3 regions of the Planococcus dechangensis genome follow, and region 3 is predicted to be linked to each of the others. Evidence: riboswitches for the same ligand, from Rfam matches in the RefSeq annotation. Region 3 holds a riboswitch; each other region holds the start of a gene.
What was found. A riboswitch is a leader RNA that binds a small molecule or an ion and turns the genes downstream of it on or off. The one in region 3 is predicted to bind lysine.

Region 1 (4,223 bases), on a different contig from region 3:
GCCGATCAAAATCAATTGTTTGCCGTCCACTTCGAGACGGGTGATATTTTCTTCCGTCATTATTTCTGCTGTCATCATTGTACTTCCTTCATAGAATAAGATTTCCTTTTCATGCCGATTGCCGATGAAAAAGACTGTCTATTCTTTATAATGAATCACCAAGCGCAAAATATCAATCTTTTCGAAAGCTTATAAGTCAAGTGAGTTGAACGTGTTTCCTTCGTCTAGATTGCCAGCTTGGAAACCTTTATAGAACCACTCTTTACGCTGTTCGGACGTGCCGTGCGTAAAGCTATCCGGAACGGCGTAGCCGCGCGTCCGCTTCTGAATCGTGTCGTCCCCAACCGCACTTGCCGCATTCAGCGCTTCCTCCAGGTCTCCTTCTTCCAAATACCCCATGCCTTGCGCGTGATGCGCCCAGACGCCGGACAGATAATCCGCCTGCAGTTCCAAGCGAACCTGTAATTGATTGTATTCAGTCTCGCTCAACTGATTACGGGCTTGCTGTACATCCCCGAGAACGCCGAGCAAGTTCTGTACATGGTGGCCGACTTCATGGGCGACGACATAAGCCATCGCAAAATCTCCTGGTGCATTGAATTGCCGCTCGAGCTCATCGTAAAAACTCAAATCAATATAAAGTTTGGAATCCGCCGGGCAGTAAAAAGGCCCTGTCGCAGAACCCGCCATGCCACATGCCGATTGCACACTGCCGGAAAACAGCACCAAGGTCGGTTCGACATATTCCATGCCTTCTTTTGCAAACACTTCCGCCCATACTTCTTCGGTATCTGCCAACACGACCGAAACAAAGTCCGCGAGCTCTTCTTCCCGCTCGCTTGCGACATACGGCTCGCTCGTGGAGTTTGCCCCTTCGCCGCCGAGAATCGCACCCGGATCGCCGCCAAGAAACGTAATCAGCAGCACAATCAGCAGTCCTCCGATGCCTCCTCCGGCAATTACAGGACCGCCGACTCCGCGCCCCCTTCTATCTTCGACATTTCGACTGCCCGCACGACCTTTCCATTTCATAAGTAGACCTTCTTTCCACATTCGTTTTTACCACTTATACCCGCTTTACGCCCTAGCTTAATCCCATAGTGGCAGCCGGTACACCAAAAACTTTTCGCGCGGATCGCCGGCGTTGTCGGGCAGCGGAATTTCCTTGAACAATTCAAATGCCGTGCGCCTCTCCAAAAAGTCGATATATTCGATAGAGGGATAGAACAAGATGATGTCCACTTCCCTCGGGTATTCGGCAACAGAGCGCAGAATACGGCCGACCACTTTCATGAACACGGGATCGGAAAATGGATTGAAGAAATAAAACCACCGGTCGTCTGACCGTATACGATAGTCCTGGGCATACCCATTGCAGAATTCGATATGGGGGTTGCCCTTCAAGTTTTTTAAATTGCGCAGCGCCGCCTCATGGAGCGACGGGTCAACCTCCACGCCACTCGACGGGGTACCAAACAGCTGATGGGCATAGAAATTCAAGCGCCCTTTGCCGCTGCCGAAATCGACAAGACGCCCTGCCCCTGCTAGCGGATGGTGCTGAAACAGCGCCTGAAGCCAGGCATACGGCGTCACTTCAAAGCGGTGCTCATGCATCGAAGCATGAAAGCCCATCTGCTCGCCGCCCGTGTGGACATTCAATTGCCGGTCCATATGCCGGTCATCCATACAGATTCCTCCTTTTATAGTTGTATAAAATATATACAGTGAACACGAAAAAGCGGGATAGATCCGTCCTCCTTCTATAAACATAATTTTCATTGGACAAACCATTCTTTTTCGCTTGCCAAGCTTCCATATTTCTGTTATATTACAGCTAATTCAATAATTTCTTGCTTCCTTAGTGAAGCGAGGATAGAGGCGCAAAGACCATCAGTACGCAATTCGAGGAGTATGAGCTCTTAAGACGATTGCTGAAAGGGGGATTTGCCGAAGTGATGGGATACTCATATTCTCATGCACTGGTTCTGCATTCAAGAAGTGCAGGACTGTCATATAGGAAACTATATGGAGGGCTATCTGACGAACAGGAACGATTGGTAAACATTGTTTCTAACGGCAGCAGCGGGCCCCCGTTGCTGCTTTTTTGTTTACTCCGGACCGGCCCCCACCTCTAATTTTTGAAAAAAACTTAGAAAAGGGTGTGTTCTCTATGAATTTCGGTCAAGTGATCACTGCGATGGCAACGCCATTCGATGCAAACGGTGAAATCGATTTTCAAGCAACAACAAATCTCGTGGAACATTTAATCAATAACGGATCGGACGGCATTGTTGTCGCCGGGACGACCGGCGAATCGCCGACTTTGTCGACAGACGAAAAAGTGGCGCTGTTCGTTCACGTGGTAACGGTAGCCGATGGGCGCGCGAAAGTCATCGCGGGCACCGGATCGAACAATACACGCGCTTCTGTCGCATTGACGCAGCAAGCAGAACAAGCAGGTGTTGACGGGATTATGCTCGTCACCCCCTACTATAACAAACCGTCTCAAGAAGGCATGTACCGCCATTTCGAAGCGATCGCACAAGCAACAAACTTGCCGGTGATGCTCTATAATATCCCGGGCCGCAGCGCTGTCAATATGGAGGTCGACACGATTGTCCGCCTGTCACGGATCGACAACATCACCTGTGTGAAAGAGGCGAGTGGCGACCTCGATGCGGCATCTGAAATCATCGAACGGACCGAACATGGCTTCACCGTTTACAGCGGCGACGACAGCTTGACCTTGCCGATGCTTTCCATCGGCGGTGTGGGAATCGTTTCGGTCGCTTCCCATATTATCGGAAACGAAATGCAGGACATGATCAAATTGTTCCGCACAGGTGATACGTCCGGCGCCGCAGCGCTTCATCGCCAATTGTTGCCGACAATGAAAGCATTGTTCGCAGCACCGAGCCCGGGCCCAGTAAAAGCGGCACTCAACCTATCGGGCATACCGGTCGGAGGCGTGCGCTTGCCGATGCTGCCTTTAACGGCGGAAGAAACCGAAACCTTAAAGCAATTTTTGCCGGTCACGAACCAAGATACGGTGACGAACTAAAAAAATTCCGCAAATCGATATCGATTTGCGGAATTTTTTATTTGTAGATCTTTTCTAACGCGCGCTTCAAACTGCCGCCGACGGTCAAAGTTTTGACATCGACACCAAGTGTCGTCAGCGACTGGGCAGTTTCCGGACGGATACCCGTTAAAATCGCCTCAACACCGATAAGCCCCAGCGACTGGATAATTTTGACGACCTGTTCTGCGACCATTGTATCGACACGGACGACACCCGACAAATCAATGATCAAAGTATTGATCTTCAACTCACTTGCCGAAAGCAACGTGCGTTCTAGGATATAACGTGCCCGGTCGACTTCGATGCTGCCGACAATCGGCAAGATCGCGACTGAATCGCTGATCGGCACAACCGGAGCAGACAATTCCAGAAATTCCTTGCGGGCAATCTCCAGCTTTTTCTGATAAGACACCGTATAGGCATGTGTATAGGAATACGTCGCATGATCCAGCAATGCATGCAATACTTCCGCTGCATCGTACGTTATTTCCGGGGAAATATTCAAACGGCGCCCTTCGCTCTTGATCAATGTCGCAATATGCTTGCGGTATAAAGCCGTCTCCGCCAATGCCAAATCGAGCGTTATTCCCTGTTCAAGAAAGAAATTCCCTGTCGCCTCGCCCCAAGCAGCTACATCTGCCATGATTTTTTCTTCATTGCAACTGTCTTGCATCGATTTGCCAAGCAATTCGATAAAGCGGGCGCGTTCATTCAGCACCAGCTCTGCAAACTCCTGATTTTCCTCAATGCCTTGACTTGGCAAAGCAGCTCGCCGTTCTTCTTGAATCAGCTGCGCGATCATATATTTATCTTCTTCCACTCGTTTACCGAATAATACCATTGACTTTTCCATTGGAACCTCCATCAATTGCTCTTCACTTAAATGATGCAACCCTCTCATTATACCTATTTTCTTAAACAAGAAATAGTTTTTTGATTCACGGAAAAAAAAGCGCCCGCCAGCCGGCAGACGCTTTAGCTATTTTTATTTTGCGAACAATTTTTTTAGCGTGTCAGAAGAAACTGCTTTTTCACCGCCGAGAATATAATGGAAAGTATCATTCGTCGAATAATCTTTGATTTGCTGCTTAGATGCTGCTGTCGGAGTTGGCGCAGTCAACACAAGCGGATCTGGCCAAAG
Region 2 (4,223 bases), on a different contig from region 3:
CTATAATGCGTCTGCTATAATCACAATATAGTTTGGTTATCACTTAAGGAGGAATTATACATGGCAATCGTTAAAGGAACAGATCAGAATTTCAAACAGGAAGTTTCAGACGGTCTAGTATTAGTAGACTTTTGGGCAGCATGGTGCGGGCCTTGTAAAATGATCGCTCCAGTTCTTGAAGAACTAGATGCAGACATGGACGACAAAGTTAAAATCGTAAAAGTGGATGTTGATGAAAATCAACAAACAGCTAGCGAATACGGCATCATGTCCATCCCGACACTTCTTTTGATGAAAAATGGCGAAACAGTCGATAAAGTTGTCGGCTTCCGTCCGAAAGAAGCTTTGGCTGAATTGGTTGAAAAACACGCATAATTCCAAAACCGGGTCCCATTCGTGGAACCCGGTTTTTTAAATAGGGTGAGAAAATGATAAATCAAATGATGCAGCATAAATTGGCGGTTTTACCTGACCAACCGGGCTGTTATTTGATGAAAGACCGACAAGGGACGATCATTTATGTCGGCAAAGCGAAAGTGTTGAAAAATCGTGTGCGCTCTTATTTCACAGGCAGCCACGACACGAAAACACAAAGGCTCGTCAACGAAATCGAAGACTTTGAATACATCGTCACTTCTTCCGATAAGGAAGCGTTGATTCTCGAGTTGACGCTCATCAAAAAACATGACCCGAAATACAATATCCGCCTGAAAGACAACAAAACTTATCCGTATTTGAAAATCACAGGCGAACGCCATCCGAAATTGGTCATTACGCGGCAAGTGAAAAAAGACAAAGGCAAGTACTTCGGCCCTTATCCGAATGCTTATGCGGCTAGCGAGACGAAAAAGCTTTTGGATCGCTTGTATCCGTTACGCAAATGCCATACGATGCCTGACCGTGTCTGCCTGTATTATCATTTGGGCCAATGCCTCGCGCCGTGCGTCAAGCCGGTTGAAAAAGAGACCTACCGTGAAATGATTGACGGCATCACCCGTTTCCTCAATGGGGGATTCCGCGAAGTAAAGCAAGACTTAGTGCAAAAAATGAGCGAAGCTGCAGATAATCTGGAGTTTGAACGCGCGAAAGAATACCGCGACCAAATCAGCCATATCGAAACGGTCATGGAAAAACAGAAGATGGCGATGAACGATTTCACCAATCGAGATGTTTTTGCTTATGCTGTTGATAAAGGCTGGATGTGTGTGCAAGTATTTTTCGTCCGTCAAGGCAAATTGATTGAGCGGGAAGTCTCGATGTTTCCGCTTTACCGCGACCCGGAAGAAGAATTTTTGACGTTCCTCGGGCAGTTCTATGAAAAGCCGGATCACATCAAACCTCAGGAAATTTTGCTTCCGGAAGCAGAAGATGAAGAATTTCTAAAAGAATGGTTGGGCGCTAAAGTACTAGTACCACAGCGTGGAAAGAAAAAGGATTTGGTGCTGTTGGCGCGTAAGAATGCCGAAATCGCCATCAAAGAAAAATTCCAATTGCTTGAACGCCAAGAAGAGCGGACAGTCGGCGCATGCAAAGATCTAGGGGAAGCGATGAACATCCACACGCCGCTGCGCATCGAAGCATTTGATAACTCCCATATCCAAGGAGCAGATGCGGTATCGGCGATGGTCGTCTTTGTGGATGGAAAACCATCGAAAAAAGATTACCGTAAATACAAAACGCGTACCGGCTCGAAACCGGATGATTACGCGGCTATGAGGGAAGTCGTCCGCAGACGCTATAGCCGTGTCTTGAAAGATGGCCTTCCGCTTCCTGACCTCATCATCATCGATGGCGGCAAAGGGCAGATCGAAGCGGCGCGTGAAATATTGGAAGATGAACTCGGATTGGACATTCCGATTGCTGGGCTGGCCAAAGACGTCAAACACCAGACCTCACAGCTTCTTTACGGAAACCCTGTTGAAGCGGTGCCGCTGAAACGCACGAGCGAAGCATTTTATTTATTGCAACGCGTCCAAGATGAAGTCCACCGTTTTGTCATTACATTCCACCGCCAATTGCGCGGCAAAAATTCGATCCAGTCAGCACTCGATGGCCTCGAAGGTGTTGGTCCGAAACGCAAACAGCAATTGCTCAAGCATTTCGGGTCTGTGCGGAAAATCAAAGAAGCAAACGCTGCAGAAATCCAGCAAGCGGGCATTCCGCAGAAGCTGGCGCAGCAAATCGAGCAGCATTTTCAGCAACAACCGTTGCAACAGGAATAAGAACGTGTTATTGTATAACCACATTTGAATCACTTGTAAAAGTGATGATAGAGGCGCGGACGCCATTAGTAAGCATTCCGAGATTTGCAGAATCGTAGAAGAATGCCGAAAGGGACGGCCGCCGAAGTGTATGGCGCACTGCTTGCGCATACGCTGGTTCTGCATTTAAGAAATGCAGGGCTGTCAGAGTGCAAACTCTGGAGGGCTATCTCACATGGACGGACAAATTCGTACATGAGAAGGGAGGTAGCTTGCCGAGCAATCGGCGAGTTGCCTCCTTTTTGTTGAGGGCCACTTAATTTAAGTGGGAGTGAAGGAAATGACAACAATCGTAATGAAATTCGGGGGGACGTCTGTGGCGACTCCTGAAAAGATTCTCGGTGTGGCAAAACGCGCCATCCGGGAAAAAGAACAAGGCAAGCGCGTCGTCATCGTCGTATCGGCAATGGGTAAAACAACAGACGCATTACTCGGCTTAGCAAGTGACATCTCACAAGAGCCGCCTAAGCGGGAGATGGATATGCTGCTGGCGACAGGTGAACAAGTGACCATTTCCTTGCTAGCGATGGCATTTAAAAAGCTAGGCCATGACGCACTCAGCTTTACGGGTTGGCAAGCCGGCATCGAAACCGAATCGGTCCCGCGCAATGCACGCATCGAAACAATCCATACAAAGCGTCTCGAAGATGCACTCGATTCAGGCTTATTTTGTGTGGTCGCCGGATTCCAAGGCGTTGACCGTAGCGGCAATATCACGACGCTCGGTCGCGGTGGATCGGATACGACCGCTGTCGCTTTGGCTGCTGCTTTAAAAGCGGAAAAATGCGAAATCTATACAGACGTCGATGGCGTCTATACTTCCGACCCGCGCTATGTGACAGGAGCACGGAAGCTGGAACAAATTTCGTATGATGAGATGCTCGAACTGGCCAATCTCGGAGCTGGCGTCCTTCATCCACGTGCCGTGGAATTCGCGAAAAACAATTTAGTGCCCTTATCGGTCCGTGCCAGCTACTCGGATGAACCGGGAACAACTATTCAAGAGGTGATCACAGTGGAAAAAAATCTAATCGTCCGTGGCGTAGCGTTCGAACCTGACATTGCGCGCATTACGGTCAGCTATAGCAAACCTTTCAATGGCTCTCTCGCCAATATTTTCACGACACTTGCACAACACTTGATCGACGTGGATATCATCGTCCAAAGCATCAGCGACGAGTTTCCGCCATCGGTGTCATTCTCTATTAAAGAAGACAGCCTAGAAGAGGCTAAGCGCGTGTTATCGGAAGCCCGTGGGCACATTGGCTTTACAGCAATGGATGTTGAAACCGGTTTGGCGAAAGTATCGATCGTCGGCTCCGGCATGGTGTCTAATCCTGGAGTCGCAGCGAGAATGTTCGACATTCTCCGAGGGCAGGATGTTCCGGTGAAAATGGTCAGTACCTCAGAAATCAAAATATCGGTCGTAGTTCCGTCGGATACGATGAAGCGTTCAGCCAATGCACTTCACGATGCCTACGGATTAACCCCTGCTACCGTACAATAATCAACTGAGCCCGCGTAAAGCGGGCTTTTTTTGCGGAAAAAACGGCTTGTGTAAAAATTCACAATTTGTTCAAATCTCTATCGGGGTTATACAGGTCCCGGTTTTGAATAGAAAAGCCTGAAAAATGCGCTTATGGCAGTCGCTATAGCTTGTTGAAGTATAGCTTTGCATGATTTCCTACCTATTTAATATAGCGAGAAAGCCAATGAAAGCCCCGTTTCTACTGCTCTAAAAGTGTTCATTGCCTTGACGCTCCTAGAGGGGGGGAGTACAATAAATATGTCATATTCTTGTACATGATGCTTATTGCAATGCGAAGATATTTTGTTGATATAAGAATATTTTTCACATTGCCAACTAATGTTTTGAGGGGGGTAAAATTTTTGGATAACAATCGTGAATTTTTAATGCGCAGGCTGCACTCTTTACTCGGAGTCATTCCGATCGGTTTATTC
Region 3 (4,223 bases):
ACAGAAAAATAGGAAGTTTGTTTATATTCAGATTATTGTGGAATCTAAATTTAGTATAACGAGCACATCCTTCAAAGTAAAGATAATTTCTATAAATTTTTCAAAAAAACTATTATGACAATAATAAAAAGGCGAAGATGTAGCATCTCCGCCTTCAAGAACTTAGTTTTGAGTGTGTTTTTCCATTAAAGTTGTACGTCTTGACCAGAAAACGAATAGTATTGCGAGTACAATAGCCACCGCTCCAAGTGCTAATGGCAACGAGCCGCTAAAGCCTATGACGATATACCCTATAGAGGCCACAGCTGCTGAAGTCAGTGCATACGGCAATTGTGTGATAACGTGATCCAAATGGTTGCTGCCAGCGCCAGTTGACGAAAGAATCGTCGTATCGGAAATCGGCGAGCAATGATCTCCAAATACAGCCCCTGCCAATACGGCGGATAATGAAGGCAACAATAATTCAGGCTCTGCCTGGATCATGATCGTCCCGGCAATCGGGAGCAAGATCCCGAAAGATCCCCACGAAGTACCGGTGGAAAATGCCATGACGCCAGCGAGCAAGAACAACAATACCGGCAAAATGCTTGTTGGAACATTGCCCTGTGCTACAGCATCCGCCAAGTAAGTACCCGTCTCAAGCGCGCCAATCAAATAAGTTAACGCCCAAGCGAAGATAAGAATAAAAACAGCACCTGACATGGATTTGATTCCAGCCCAGATCCCTCTAGCAATCCAATGTGCTTCTGCTGCTTCATTGCGCTTGATTTGCAGCGCATATAAAATGATGGCTGCAAGTGCACCGATGAGACCACCTGTTAGAAGCGCTAAAGGTACATCGGTATTTTCGAAAATCAACCAGATGTCGAATACTTCGCCGGAATTGAGATAGCCGGTCCAGATCATCGCTGAAACCGTTCCGACAATCAATAATACAATCGGCAATACGAGATCGCGGACTCTGCCATGAGAATGACTCGGGAAATCTTCCTTCATCTCGCCTGGAATGACTTTGTCCGGATCGAACAAACGTCCTTCTGTTATGGCCAAATGTTCGTGCTTTTTCATTTCCCCGAAGTCTACATCTCGAATAGCGACGAAGAAGACGATTGCAAGTGCCGCGATAACATAAAAGTTCATCGGGGCCATCCACAGGAATGCTTCTAAAGCTGAGTAGTCCAGGAATGTCTGGCCTGCAAGAATGGTGCCGATAATGCCGATGATCGCAGCTCCCCAACTCGATACTGGAGAAACAACACAAATTGGTGCGGCCGTGGAATCGATGAAATACGCAAGTTTCGCGCGCGACACTTTGTAGCGGTCTGTAATCGGACGCGCTACTTGCCCAACAGCTAATGCGTTGAAATAATCGTCGATGAAAATGAGGATGCCGAGGAATACCGTGACCAGTTTAGCCCCGCGGCGTGTTTTAACACGAGCAGATGCCCAATCCGCAAATGCGTGGCTTCCTCCGGATAAGCTGACAAAAGCCGTAATGACGCCGAGCAGCAACAAAAACAAAATGATAAAGACATTATAGGCATTAAAGCCGCCGTCCCAAAAAATGACAGCAAACGAGGTGGCCAGTTCTGTTAACGCTTCCACTGGTGCAAAAGAAGTCAACAGAAATGCAGCGGCCACGATGCCGACGCCGAGTGACAATAGCACGCGCCTCGTCAAAAGCACCATGGCAATGGCGATAATCGGCGGCAGTACCGAAAAGATTGTGTTTTCCATAATTAGATTTCCTCCTATTCATTGTGATGGCGTAGGACTCCACGAAAAAAAGCCGTTTCATCCAATGGATAAAACGGCTTTCTACAATTCGTCTGTGTGCTCAAGCATCAAACAACCCTGTAGCTCTTCATGTGCACTTGTGCAACATGACAGTGGCATTCCTTTTTGAAATGCCCCCAATCGCCGCTTCTTGACCCGGAAGCGGGAATTTCGGCAAGCTTCCCTTTCGAATGCGGTCAACGCGGTCAAACTCGCACATTCTACTGATGAAGGCTGCAGCCTCTACCCATCGATATCTAATTCATCAAAAGCATATCCCAAACAAGGCCGAAAATCAACTAACAGTCGATTCCGAATGTTTCTTCTATTTATGTGCTTTCATCCGTAAATAGTCTCCGAACACATCACGTAAAAATTCAGGCATGAAATACGTTTTCGGAGCACGCTTGAGCGCTGGAAAAAAATAACCGAATGTGAAAAGGTCCAGTGTGGCTAAGCGGTAAATATGTTCCGGATCTGCCTTCTTGCCACCCACCATCAATTGATGGCCATGCAGTTCCATGCCGCTGTGGATCATGCGCCCAAACACCGTCCCTCGAAATCCCATGCCCTTAAGTTCGAGTTGCGGCCAGTCCTCGTTCAATGATTGCAAATAGATTTCTTTCAGCTCTGCGCCGCTCAATTGAATGACGCACGGGTTGATCGGATGCGGCAGCATGCGGTGGAAGTCATAGCGTGTCATCTCGCCCCGCGACATATCTTCCATAAAAATTCCTGCGTTGAAAAGACTGCAATCAGCTGCAGTAAACTCGATCAATGCAGACCCGAACAACTCTGCCATAGGCGAAGCTTTGAACCATTCGGCTTTCAAATGCTCTTCGTTGTAAAAGACCGTCTCGGCTAATTGCTGCTTGCCGATGCTGATCAATTGTTCATTGAACCCTTCATCGACTTCCGGCAATCGATCGGTCTCGATCACTTCAGCTGACATTTTGCCGGTTGCACCATCGATTTCAATATGGCCGACATAAAAACCGAACTTCCCGGCAGCACCAAGCAATGTGCCTTCAATATCTTTTCCTTGATGAAACAGATGGTGTGTATGCGCACCTAAGATAATATCCACTTCAGGGCATTCAGCGGCCAATAGTTCATCTTCTTTAATGCCAAGATGCGACAAACAAATGATGTAATCGACTGCCTGCCGGATTTTTTTTGCTTCCCGCCTGATTGCTTCCCTGCCGTTTGTCACGTTCCAGCCAAGACGGCGGTAAAAAGGCGTGAATTCGGCAGTTGCTGCGATCAACCCGATTTTGAGGCCTTGTTTCGTTTCGATAATATGGCTTGGTATCGCCCATTCCGGCTGGTTTCCATCGAGATCTACCAAATTGGCGACGACGACAGAAAAATCGGCTTGCACGTATAGTTCATCCAACTCTTTTTTCGACAATGTAATGCCTTCGTTATTGCCGATCGTCACCGCATCGTAGCCCGCTTCATTGAGCAATTGGACATTTCCTTTGCCTGCTGTTCCTTCAGTGAATGGATGAGAGCGGTCAGCGTGATCCCCGACATCGAGCACCAAGCAAGCATCGCCGGCCTCTTCATGCCAACGCCTGCGCTCAGTCAGCAGCGCTTTGATGCGCGGCCAGTGTTCAAAATGGCTGTGTAAATCGTTCGTATGATAAATATGAATGGTTTCGCTCATGTACAACACCTCTTATGAACTGAAAATTCCTTCGTAAATCGAGCGAAGCCCGAATAACAATAATGCAATGCGCAATAATAAGACCAATGTCTCGGATTTGATGCTTTGATTAAGCTTTGCGCCGATTTTCGCACCGATATAGGCGCCCGGAACAACCGCAAGCGTAAAGATCCACGGTACATTGCCTAGGGAAATATGGGTGACTGAATTCACAATCGCCGATAAAAAGACCATGAGCATGGATGTGCCGACCGCCACATGCGGCGGGAACAAAAACAATAAAATCATCGCCGGCACAAGAATCGCACCGCCGCCGATGCCAAACAGCCCTGAAGCGAAACCGACAATGAAAGTCAAACCGAGCGCAAACCAAAGCGGGTATCCGTAAACATAGCGCTTATCTGTTTTGCGGTCGTGAAAAACACGTTTTTTGCCCCGTTCGACAAACCAACTGACCGAATTCAACCGGTCCCTCAATAGCAAAAGCAAGGATAGAAACACCAGTAATAAGCCGAAATATAATTGAAACGATGGGACATCAAGATTGCGGTTCACCAGTGCGCCGATCACCGTTCCTGGCGCGCTGCCGAGAAAAAAGATAAAGCCACTTCGATAATCAACGGTGCCCATCTTCATATAGGCAAGCGTTGATGATAAACCGGTAAAGATCATCATGATGACGGACAGGCCGACAATTTCCTGTGGGGACAAACCCGGAAAAAAACTGATGGCCGAACCTAAAAATAAGAGTGCGGGAACTAAAATGACCCCTCCCCCG

Region 1: linked by a shared signal. The riboswitch ahead of dapA (4-hydroxy-tetrahydrodipicolinate synthase) and the one ahead of ACFO5U_RS13655 (Na+/H+ antiporter NhaC family protein) in region 3 are both predicted to bind lysine.
Region 2: linked by a shared signal. The riboswitch ahead of ACFO5U_RS03145 (aspartate kinase) and the one ahead of ACFO5U_RS13655 (Na+/H+ antiporter NhaC family protein) in region 3 are both predicted to bind lysine.

Annotation. Positions count from the first base shown of each region.
Region 1 covers NZ_JBHSGL010000005.1:1,591,904-1,596,126, forward strand. Annotated here, with positions in the region: gene ACFO5U_RS10985 (TraB/GumN family protein) at 1-60, opposite strand, end outside; gene ypfJ (KPN_02809 family neutral zinc metallopeptidase) at 190-1,032, opposite strand; gene ACFO5U_RS10995 (class I SAM-dependent methyltransferase) at 1,090-1,686, opposite strand; lysine riboswitch at 1,866-2,044, shown strand; gene dapA (4-hydroxy-tetrahydrodipicolinate synthase) at 2,171-3,061, shown strand; gene ACFO5U_RS11005 (STAS domain-containing protein) at 3,099-3,935, opposite strand; gene ACFO5U_RS11010 (cell wall-binding repeat-containing protein) at 4,068-4,223, opposite strand, start outside.
Region 2 covers NZ_JBHSGL010000005.1:20,126-24,348, forward strand. Annotated here, with positions in the region: gene trxA (thioredoxin) at 61-375, shown strand; gene uvrC (excinuclease ABC subunit UvrC) at 429-2,222, shown strand; lysine riboswitch at 2,263-2,438, shown strand; gene ACFO5U_RS03145 (aspartate kinase) at 2,542-3,768, shown strand; gene ACFO5U_RS03150 (succinate dehydrogenase cytochrome b558 subunit) at 4,152-4,223, shown strand, end outside.
Region 3 covers NZ_JBHSGL010000014.1:35,603-39,825, forward strand. Annotated here, with positions in the region: gene ACFO5U_RS13655 (Na+/H+ antiporter NhaC family protein) at 163-1,737, opposite strand; lysine riboswitch at 1,850-2,030, opposite strand; gene ACFO5U_RS13660 (bifunctional metallophosphatase/5'-nucleotidase) at 2,102-3,445, opposite strand; partial or broken gene ACFO5U_RS13665 (sulfite exporter TauE/SafE family protein) at 3,458-4,223, opposite strand.